2 regions of the Mesorhizobium sp. ArgA1 genome follow, and region 2 is predicted to be linked to the other one. Evidence: riboswitches for the same ligand, from Rfam matches in the RefSeq annotation. Region 2 holds a riboswitch; the other holds the start of a gene.
The links. A riboswitch is a leader RNA that binds a small molecule or an ion and turns the genes downstream of it on or off. The one in region 2 is predicted to bind cobalamin.
Positions count from the first base shown of each region.

Region 1 (4,349 bases), on a different contig from region 2:
AGACCGATCGTCGCTGCGCCGCCGGCGCTCGCCTCAACCAGCGCCTGGGCGCCGACGCCTGACGACAATGCCTGCCATACCCGGCTGCCGGAATCGGAAAAGCCGAAATACTTGCCGTTCGAAAGGTCGAGAACGACGGCTTCGCCATCGAACGATTCGAAAACGATGTCCTTGCTCGCCACCGCGTAGACCCGTTGCTGCATCGCTTCTTCCCCGCCGCAGCCGCCCGGAACAGGCCGCTCATATTACACGATTTATCAGGCCCCCCTGAAACTGCGTCTAACCAGTTGGTCTTTCTTTGGCAAGTCAAGGCCCAGCGAGGACAGCCAGCGCGGCGGCGATGTCAGTTCGCTCACGCCTCGATTTCGAGCGCCGACAGCGGTTTCGAGCAGCAGGCAAGGATGAAACCGTCATCGATCTCGTGGTCGAGGATGCCGCCATTGTGGCTCATCTCGACAGCGCCGGAGACCTTCTTCACCTTGCAAGTGCCGCACAGGCCGAACTCGCAGGCGGCTGGTATCCGCACACCTGAGCTGCGCGCCGTCTGCAGCACGGTCTGGCCGGCGACGCAGCCGGCGTCGACCTCCGAAAGCGAGAAGCGGATCGACGTCACGGCTTCGACAGGAACAGCGGTGCCGTCTTCAGCTGGTGAGGCAAACGGCGCCGGGACTTCCTCCACCGCAGGCGCGGCAAAACTCTCCTGATGATATTTCGTCATATCGAAGCCCGCGGCATCCAGCATTCCGCGCACGGCGCGCATGAACGGATCGGGGCCGCAGCAAAAGATCTCGCGTTCGCGGAAATCGGGCGCCAGCAGCGGCAGCCGGATCGCGTCGATGCGGCCCATATGACCGTACCAGCCTTCACGGCTCGAGCGTTCCTCGATCATGAAGCCGAGCGACAGGCCGGGCATATGGCCGCCGAGCAGTTCGAGTTCCTTGCGGAAGATGATCTCTTCGGCACGCCGCGCGCAGTTGACGAAGCCGACATCCGTCCATGGCGCGCAATCGTTCAGCCAGCGCAGCATCGACATCATCGGCGTCACGCCGGAGCCGGCAGAAATGAACAGATATTTTGCCGCCGGGTGGCTGTGCAGCGAAAAGTCGCCGGCCGGTCCATAGGCCTTGACGTGCGAGCCGGGCACCAGATGGTCGAACATCCAGCGCGTGCCGATGCTGCCGGCCTGTGCCTTCACCGTCACCGCGATCGAAAACGGCCGCGACGGCGAGGACGACAGCGTGTAGGTGCGCATCAGCGGCCCGTCCGGTGTCGGCAGCTCCAGCGTCACGAACTGGCCCGGCTTGTAGCGGAACCAGGTCTGGTTGTCGGAGCGGAAGGTGAAGGTCTTGACGTCAGGCGCCTCGTCGCTGACGCCGATCACTTCCAGCACCTGCAGCCTGTCGTTCCACGGCGCCATCTGGTCGAGATGGCGATAGAGCCCAAGATCCGTCATCGCATTCATCCCCCGACCTCTCTCACGCCACGCTGCGCAGCGCCGGCCGGCCGCCTTCGGCAAGACGGGGACCGATGAAGGCCGCGTACCATTCGACGAATTGGATCACGCCACCCTCGTGCAGCTCCGAATAGGGGCCCGGCTCATAGGCCGGCGACAGGATGCCGAAGGCGTTTTCCTCGACGATGCGGCGGTCCTGGTCGTTGGTCTCGGTCCAGACATGCGTGAGCTCTTCAAGGCTGTAATCGACGCCCTCGATCGCATCCTTGTGTACCAGCCACTTGGTCGTCACCGCGGTTTCTGTGGCGCTGATCGGCAGCACGCGGAAGGTCACGGCATGGTCGATCAGGATGTGGTTCCAGGTCGTCGGATAGTGGTAATGCATCAAGGTGCCGATGCGATCGGCGGCAACGGTATCGGAAAGGTTCTTCGTCACCGCGCGCTTTCCTGTCATCGTATAGCTGACGGCATCGCGCAGCAGCGGCGCGCGGGTGGCGCGATATTGTCCGGCCGGATCGATGCGGAACTTGCTCGGCAGGCCCGCCGCCTCACATTTTGCCCAGTGCGCCACCATCTCCGGGTCGCTGTCTGCGCCCTGCACACCGGTCACCGTCGGCGCTTCCGGAAATGTCTTGCACAGTTCGGGATGGTTGCCAGCGCAGTGATAACACTCGCGGTTGTTTTCCCAGACCAGCTTCCAGTTGCCCTTCTCGATGATCGTGCTCTCGAAGGCGACCTTGGCTTCATTCAGCCGGTGCGGCTTGAGGTACGGTTCGATCATGGCCCGCATCGGCGCGAAGTCTGCGGGTTCTTTCGCCAGGCAGATGAAGACGTAACCGGCCACACTTTCGCAGGCGACCGGCTTCAGGCCGAACTGGCTCTTGTCGAAACCCTCGGCCATCTGGCGGGCGAACAGCAGTCGTCCATCGAGCTCGTAGGTCCACTGGTGATAGGGGCAGACGAGCTTTGCCGCCGTGCCTTTCTCGGTGTTGCAGACGCGGCTGCCGCGATGGCGGCAGGAATTGTGAAAGGCGTTGATGTTGCCCTTCTGGTCGCGGACCAGCACCACCGGATAGTCGCCGATCTGCACGGTGATATAGCTGCCGGGTTTCGGCAGCTCGCAATCATGGCCGATGAACAGCCAGTCGCGATACCAGATCAGCTCCATGTCGAGCTTGAAGTAGTCCGGGTCGGTGTAGAAGGGCTGCTCGAGCGAATAACCTTGCTTGCGGCTGTTCAAGAGCCTCTGCATGTCGTTGCGCGCATCCATAGTTCTGTCCTCATGGTTCAAGGACTGAACTTGGTGGTGATGGAGGAAGGATCGGCTGCAGGCCGGCGCGATGCCGGACATGCACTATCCACCTCTTGACCGCCCACCGCGATCAGTCGAGTTCAAGCATCTCGGGCTGGTTTCCGGGCTCTGGAGTTGTCCTTGCGGACCATCGCGACACCTTCCCAGGCTTCTCGCCCAGTGGTCTCCCGTTGCGACTTGAACTCCACCACCGTTGCGGGGGCAGCGCCGGATTTAGACCGGCTTCCCAATTCTCCGCTCCGTCGTCACGAAGCGGCACCTGAGATGCGATCATCTAATCACGGCAGCGGTCGCGACATCGGCATGAAAGCGACATCGTCTCCATGCGGCGCGACACGCATCGCATGCGCATAGGCTGGCGACTGCGGGGCCGAAATCCTGATTTGGCGAGCGATCTTTGCTGTTTCGAATCGCCTCTTGCCCGGCTCTTGGCCGGGTCAAAAAAGAGCAACGGTATCGAAAAGTGACTATTAGCAGTTTCTAAAATCGAACCGAACGGTTCGTTTCTGTTGACAATGCGTGCAGGACGGTGTGAACGCTGACGCCCTGACACACTCGGTGAGCCGGATGGCGCTGTTACGTAAAGCTTTGTATTGTCAGGATAAAATTAGATAGTAGGCATGCTTACGAAAATTACAAGAGGCGAAGTCATGGCCCAGCCGGAACAACTTCGTGATTGGAAACCAGCCTCTGGCTTTCCCACATCGGGGCTGTCCGAACGACGCGAATTCTCCCACCACACGCCGGCCGCTAGACGGACAGACAAACTGGAGTGCTAAAAATGAAAAAGATCATCCTCACTGCCGCCGCCGTTTTGGCCATCACCGGCAGCGCCTCCGCTGGTAGCGACAACTACGGTTCCAATGGAGCGAACCAGCCCACCGCAGCGGCTGACGGCTCGTATACGGCTTCCATTCAGAAGTCGGCGCCCGTGGACAAGCAGCCCCTCGTTCAGGGCAGCGACCGCAACCTCTTCGGCCATTAACAGCTGATCCCGATCCAAACAAAAAGAGTGGCGGCCCGTCCGTCGCTGTTGGGATTTCGAAGAAATTCAGGAGTATTTGAAATGAAAAAGATTATCCTCGCTGCCGCCGCCGTTGTGGCCATTTCCGGCAGCGCTTTCGCCGCCAGTGACAACTATGGTTCGAACGGTGCCAACCAGCCTGCGGTTACGTCGACCGACAGTGGCCACACGGCTTCGGTTGCGAAGTCGGATTCGGCTGCTCAGGCCCCTGCACAGGGCGCCGACCGCAACCTCTTCGGCCGCTAACGGCCGATCGGGATCCGACCTCCGGGTTTTCCAACAACGATCCCAGTCGAACATCGAACAAAACGCAGAGCGGCGGGATAGTCGCTTTGCCGCATGATGAAACTCAGGAGACCTGAAATGAAGAAGATTGCTCTTGCTGCCGCTGCGCTTTTGGTTGCCGCCGGCAGTGCTTATGCCCGCAACGACAATGTCGGCTCCAGCGCCGTCGACAACCAGGCGACCGTCAACGTCGACAACACACAGACGTCGTCGGTTCCGAACACCGGTTCGCCGGTGTACAAGCTGTTGAACTCGTCGGGCGACGTACAGAAATC
Region 1 covers NZ_JBSKBQ010000004.1:260,509-264,857, reverse strand. The annotation lists gene ACWGTI_RS13390 (PqqD family protein) at 1-203, opposite strand, end outside; gene ACWGTI_RS13385 (2Fe-2S iron-sulfur cluster-binding protein) at 353-1,453, opposite strand; gene ACWGTI_RS13380 (aromatic ring-hydroxylating oxygenase subunit alpha) at 1,476-2,723, opposite strand; cobalamin riboswitch at 2,841-3,043, opposite strand; gene ACWGTI_RS13375 (DUF680 domain-containing protein) at 3,547-3,750, shown strand; gene ACWGTI_RS13370 (DUF680 domain-containing protein) at 3,832-4,035, shown strand; gene ACWGTI_RS13365 (DUF680 domain-containing protein) at 4,153-4,349, shown strand, end outside.
Region 1: linked by a shared signal. The riboswitch ahead of ACWGTI_RS13380 (aromatic ring-hydroxylating oxygenase subunit alpha) and the one ahead of ACWGTI_RS15320 (CbtB domain-containing protein) in region 2 are both predicted to bind cobalamin.

Region 2 (4,349 bases):
CCAGCGGATCTGCCTGCCATGGGCGAGGAACAGGCTGACGCCGACCAGGAACAGGAAGGTCGAGGCGATGCAGCGCGCATAGATCTTCCACCAGCCGACGGCGGTAAGGCCGGGATCGGTGTAGTGGAAATTTTCGAGATCCCAGGTGAAGTGGTAGCTGGCCATGGCGATCAGCGCGATGCCGCGCACGATGTCGATGGCGACGATGCGCTTCGGTCGATCTCCAGGGGGTGCGGTATGAATGCTCATGGTCTCGCGATCTGAATCAGCCCTTGAAGACGACTATCACGGTTGCACCGGACAAAAGAAGGCCGCCCGCGCTTGCCTGCGGGGCGCATCGCGCATGCTGCATCAGCCGACGCTTGAGGCCTGCGGCGGAAGGCCTTTGACCGAATTCGTTTTTTGCCGGGAACGGATCGGTGTTCGCCACGCCCAGCGTGCTGGCGCGGTCTGCGGCTTCGCAACGTGGCGCTATCTGCCGAAGTCTCTCTGAGGATCAGAGCGCCGCGTGCCGCTCGCGCACCCAGTTGTGGAAGCGGTGCAGATCGTATTCCTCGGGCATCAGCACGCCCGCCTGGTGGCGCATCGAGCGCAGGCCTTTCTGGTTGATCTCGCAGATCGCGGCATCCTCCTCCAGCACCTGGGTGCCGAAGGCGACGACATTGTCGATGTCGGTCTCAGCCAGTGCCTCCGGCGCGAACAGCCATTCGGCGGTGAGTTCGGTCTGCTCGGGGCCGAGCGGTGTCAGCCGCACGGTGCGGACATAGTCGACATGGCCGACGATGAACATCGAGGGCAGATTGGTGGCATAGGTCTGGCCGGCCGCGCGCTCGGCCGGCGTCAGGCCGGAGAAGACCGGGCCATGGGCGTGTCCATCGCGCGACCAGGTCTCGGCGCCGGCGCGCAAGCCACCGGAAAACTCCGGCGCGTCATTGTCGGCATGGCGAACCCATTCGGGGTCGTCGTGCCGGCTCATCAGGCCGCGGCCGTAAATCGGCACCAGCCGCGACAGGTCCTTGTGGACGCCGGGGCAGTGCAAGCACTCGTTGAAGTTCTCCCAAAAGATCTTCCAGTTGCAGTTCATCACCTTGCGCAGCACATGGCCTGATATCAGCGTTTCCAGCGGCCAGTTGCCGAGGTTGCCGGATGCCGGATCGAAGGATGCCTGGGCCGAGCCGGTGGCATCCTCCTGCAGGTTGACGAAGACAAAGCCGCGCCAGACCGAGAGCGCCACGCGGTAGAGCGGATGGTCGGCCTTGTCGAAACCCTCGGGCAGCAATTTCGAGGGAACGCGCACGAGGTCGCCGCGCAGCGAATAGGACCAGGCGTGGTAGGGGCAGGTGATGAGCCGCGCCTTCAGCCGGCCCTCGCTCTCCTGGCACAGTTGCGAACCGCGATGCCGGCAGGTGTTGTGGAAGGCGCGCAGTTCGCCGGTGTCGTCGCGCAGCACGACGATCTCCTGCGTGCCGACGCGGAAGGTCCTGAACGCCAAAGGCTGGGCAAGGTCGGCCTCGCGGCAGACGAGCAGCCAGCTTTTGTACCAGATGGCGTCGAGATCGCGCTGGTAGCTTTCCGCGTCCCAATAGGCCGAGGACGGCAGCGTCGGTTCGGCCTTGGTCAGGCCGTTGTAGGGGGCGCGCTGGCTTGGATTGGGTTGCATGGCTGGCGTCCTCTAAGGATACGCCAGCCGACACCCCGGCAAATCGTTTGTCAATCAGGGTGCCGCATTGCCGGTTTGGGGCGCGGCGCATAATCATGTCGTGGATATGGGGGATTCGGAACGTGGCCGCACGACAGATGTCGCTTACGCCGGAATTGGTCGCGCGCTGCTGGCGCGAGATCGCCGACGCCGGACCTGACCCGGAGGCGATGCACCTCGATGACAGCGACTACGATGCGCTGCTGGACGAACTTCAGGCCGAACTCCCCGATAGCGAACCGCTGTGGCTGTTCGGCTACGGCTCGCTGATCTGGAAACCGGAAATCGATTATGTCGAGGACCGCGTCGCCCTGGCGCGCGGCTGGCACCGCTCCTTTTGCATGAACATGACGCGCTGGCGGGGCACCAAGGAAAGCCCGGGCCTGATGATGGCGCTCGACAGTGGCGGACAGTGCAAGGGCGTCGCCTTCCGGCTGGCCGATGACAACCGGCGAGAGCAGTTGGGCCGGCTGTTCCGGCGCGAAATCACACTGAAGCCGACAAGCTACCGGCCGCGCATGCTGAAGCTTGCAAGCGAGGCCGGTCCGCTCAGAGCCCTGGCTTTCGTCATCAACCGCAACGGGCTGACCTATTCCGGCCCGCTCGACGAAGCGAAGATCGTCGACAGGCTGGCCACATCCTGCGGGCACTGGGGGTCGGGCGCCGACTATCTCTACAACACGGTGAAGAATCTGGAGGAGCGCGGCATTCACGATCGTCATCTGTGGCGGCTGCAGCGGCTGGTTGCCGATCGGATCACCGCCTTGAACACGTAACGCTGCATGGCGCATTCGCGCTGTTGGCCGGCGGAATTTGGTTTGCCGGATGCGGCTGTTTCAGCCTATAGTCACGCATGTCGTCGGTTCCATTAGGGACCAAGAGGGAATGCGGTGAGGGCTGACTTGTTGCCCGATGCCGTGGCTGCCCCCGCAACTGTGTGCGGTAGTCCTCTCCAAGCCACTGAGGATTTTTCTTCGGGAAGGTGGGGAAGGGCGCTGATCCGCGAGCCAGGAGACCTGCCGGCGACAGGGAACTGACTTCGATGCCCTCGGGTGGAGGGCGAAAGGACAAGATATGAATACCGCTTCCGTCTCCCTCGGCGCTTCCGTCTCCTCGCAGTCGCGCTTCATGCAGCTCGTGCTAAGCGCGTTTCTAGGCATTTTCGTCATCGGCGTTGTCGGCTTCTCGCATATCGATGCTGTCCACAATGCCGCGCACGACTATCGCCATTCGATGGCGTTTCCCTGCCACTGACGAGGATCTGACATCATGAACCTGTTTCGCAACGTCGTGTTCGTCGCGGCGATTGCCGGGCTCGTGGCTGGCGTCGTTCTCGCCTGCATGCAGGCCTATGCCACCGTGCCGCTCATCTTGAAGGCGGAAGTCTACGAACAGGCCGGTGGCGGCCATGACCATGAGCATGCTGCGGCGCCCGCCGCCAACGCTGCGGGCACCAAGGCCATGAGCACCGCTGCGCCGGCGGAAAATGCCATGAGCACCGCAGCACCCGCACCGGCTGAAGCGGCCGCGCCGGCGGAGGACGAAGGCTGGGCGCCGGCCGATGGCTTCGAGCGCTTCGCGTTCAGCGTGCTGGCCAATATCGTCACCGGCATCGGCTTCGCGCTGGTCCTGGTGGCGGTTTCCGAATTCGCCGGTGGCATCGGCAACTGGCGCCAGGGCGTATTCTGGGGTCTGGCCGGCTTTGCCGTGTTCACGCTGGCGCCGGGCCTCGGCCTGCCGCCGGAACTGCCGGCAATGCCGGCGGCCGATCTCATGCCGCGCCAGATCTGGTGGTGGTCAACGGTGGCGGCGACCGCCATTGGCCTTGCCTTGATCGCCTTCCGCACCTCGGCGCCGCTGACTGTCCTTGCCGTTGTCCTGATTGTCGCCCCGCATATTGTCGGCGCGCCACAGCCCGACAGTTTCGAGACGCCGATCCCGGAAGGCCTGCACCATCAGTTCGTGGTGGCGGTGACGGTGACCAATCTGGTGTTCTGGCTGGTGCTCGGCGCCGTCATTGGCGTGGTGCGCGGACGCTTCACCGGTACGACGACCAGCCTGCGCGACAGCTTTGCCTGATCGCAGTTTGACCTTCATCATCGGCGGTGCGCGCTCCGGCAAGAGCGCGCACGCCGAGACCCTGGCGACGGCACTGCCGCCGTCATGGATCTATATCGCCACCGCTGAAGCCTATGACGACGAGATGCGCGCGCGCATCGCGTTGCATAGGTCGCGGCGCGGCGAGGGGTGGGCGACCATCGATGCGCCGCTCGACCTCGCCGGCGCGCTCAAGGCGCTACCCGACAACCAGCCAGTGCTCGTCGACTGCCTGACGCTGTGGTTGACCAATCATATGCTTTCCGACCATGATCTTGACGCAGAATGCCGGCGGCTTGGCGATGTGCTGGCGCGGCCGCGCGGACCGTGGTTCGTGGTCTCCAACGAAGTCGGGCAAGGCATCGTACCCGAAAATGCGCTGGCGCGCCGTTTCCGCGACGCTGCCGGCCGGCTCAACCAGCAGGTCGCGGCCATTGCCGATACGGTGCTATTGATGGTGGCCGGGCTGCCGCTCAAGGTGAAATAATGACCGATATCGACGCAAGAGACGAAGAACGCCACCGCGCCAAGATGGCCAAGCGCAAGGCGGTGC
Region 2 covers NZ_JBSKBQ010000005.1:225,841-230,189, reverse strand. The annotation lists gene ACWGTI_RS15335 (DUF1624 domain-containing protein) at 1-249, opposite strand, end outside; gene ACWGTI_RS15330 (aromatic ring-hydroxylating oxygenase subunit alpha) at 497-1,660, opposite strand; gene ACWGTI_RS15325 (gamma-glutamylcyclotransferase) at 1,783-2,475, shown strand; cobalamin riboswitch at 2,543-2,737, shown strand; gene ACWGTI_RS15320 (CbtB domain-containing protein) at 2,774-2,953, shown strand; gene ACWGTI_RS15315 (CbtA family protein) at 2,969-3,778, shown strand; gene cobU (bifunctional adenosylcobinamide kinase/adenosylcobinamide-phosphate guanylyltransferase) at 3,771-4,283, shown strand; gene cobO (cob(I)yrinic acid a,c-diamide adenosyltransferase) at 4,283-4,349, shown strand, end outside.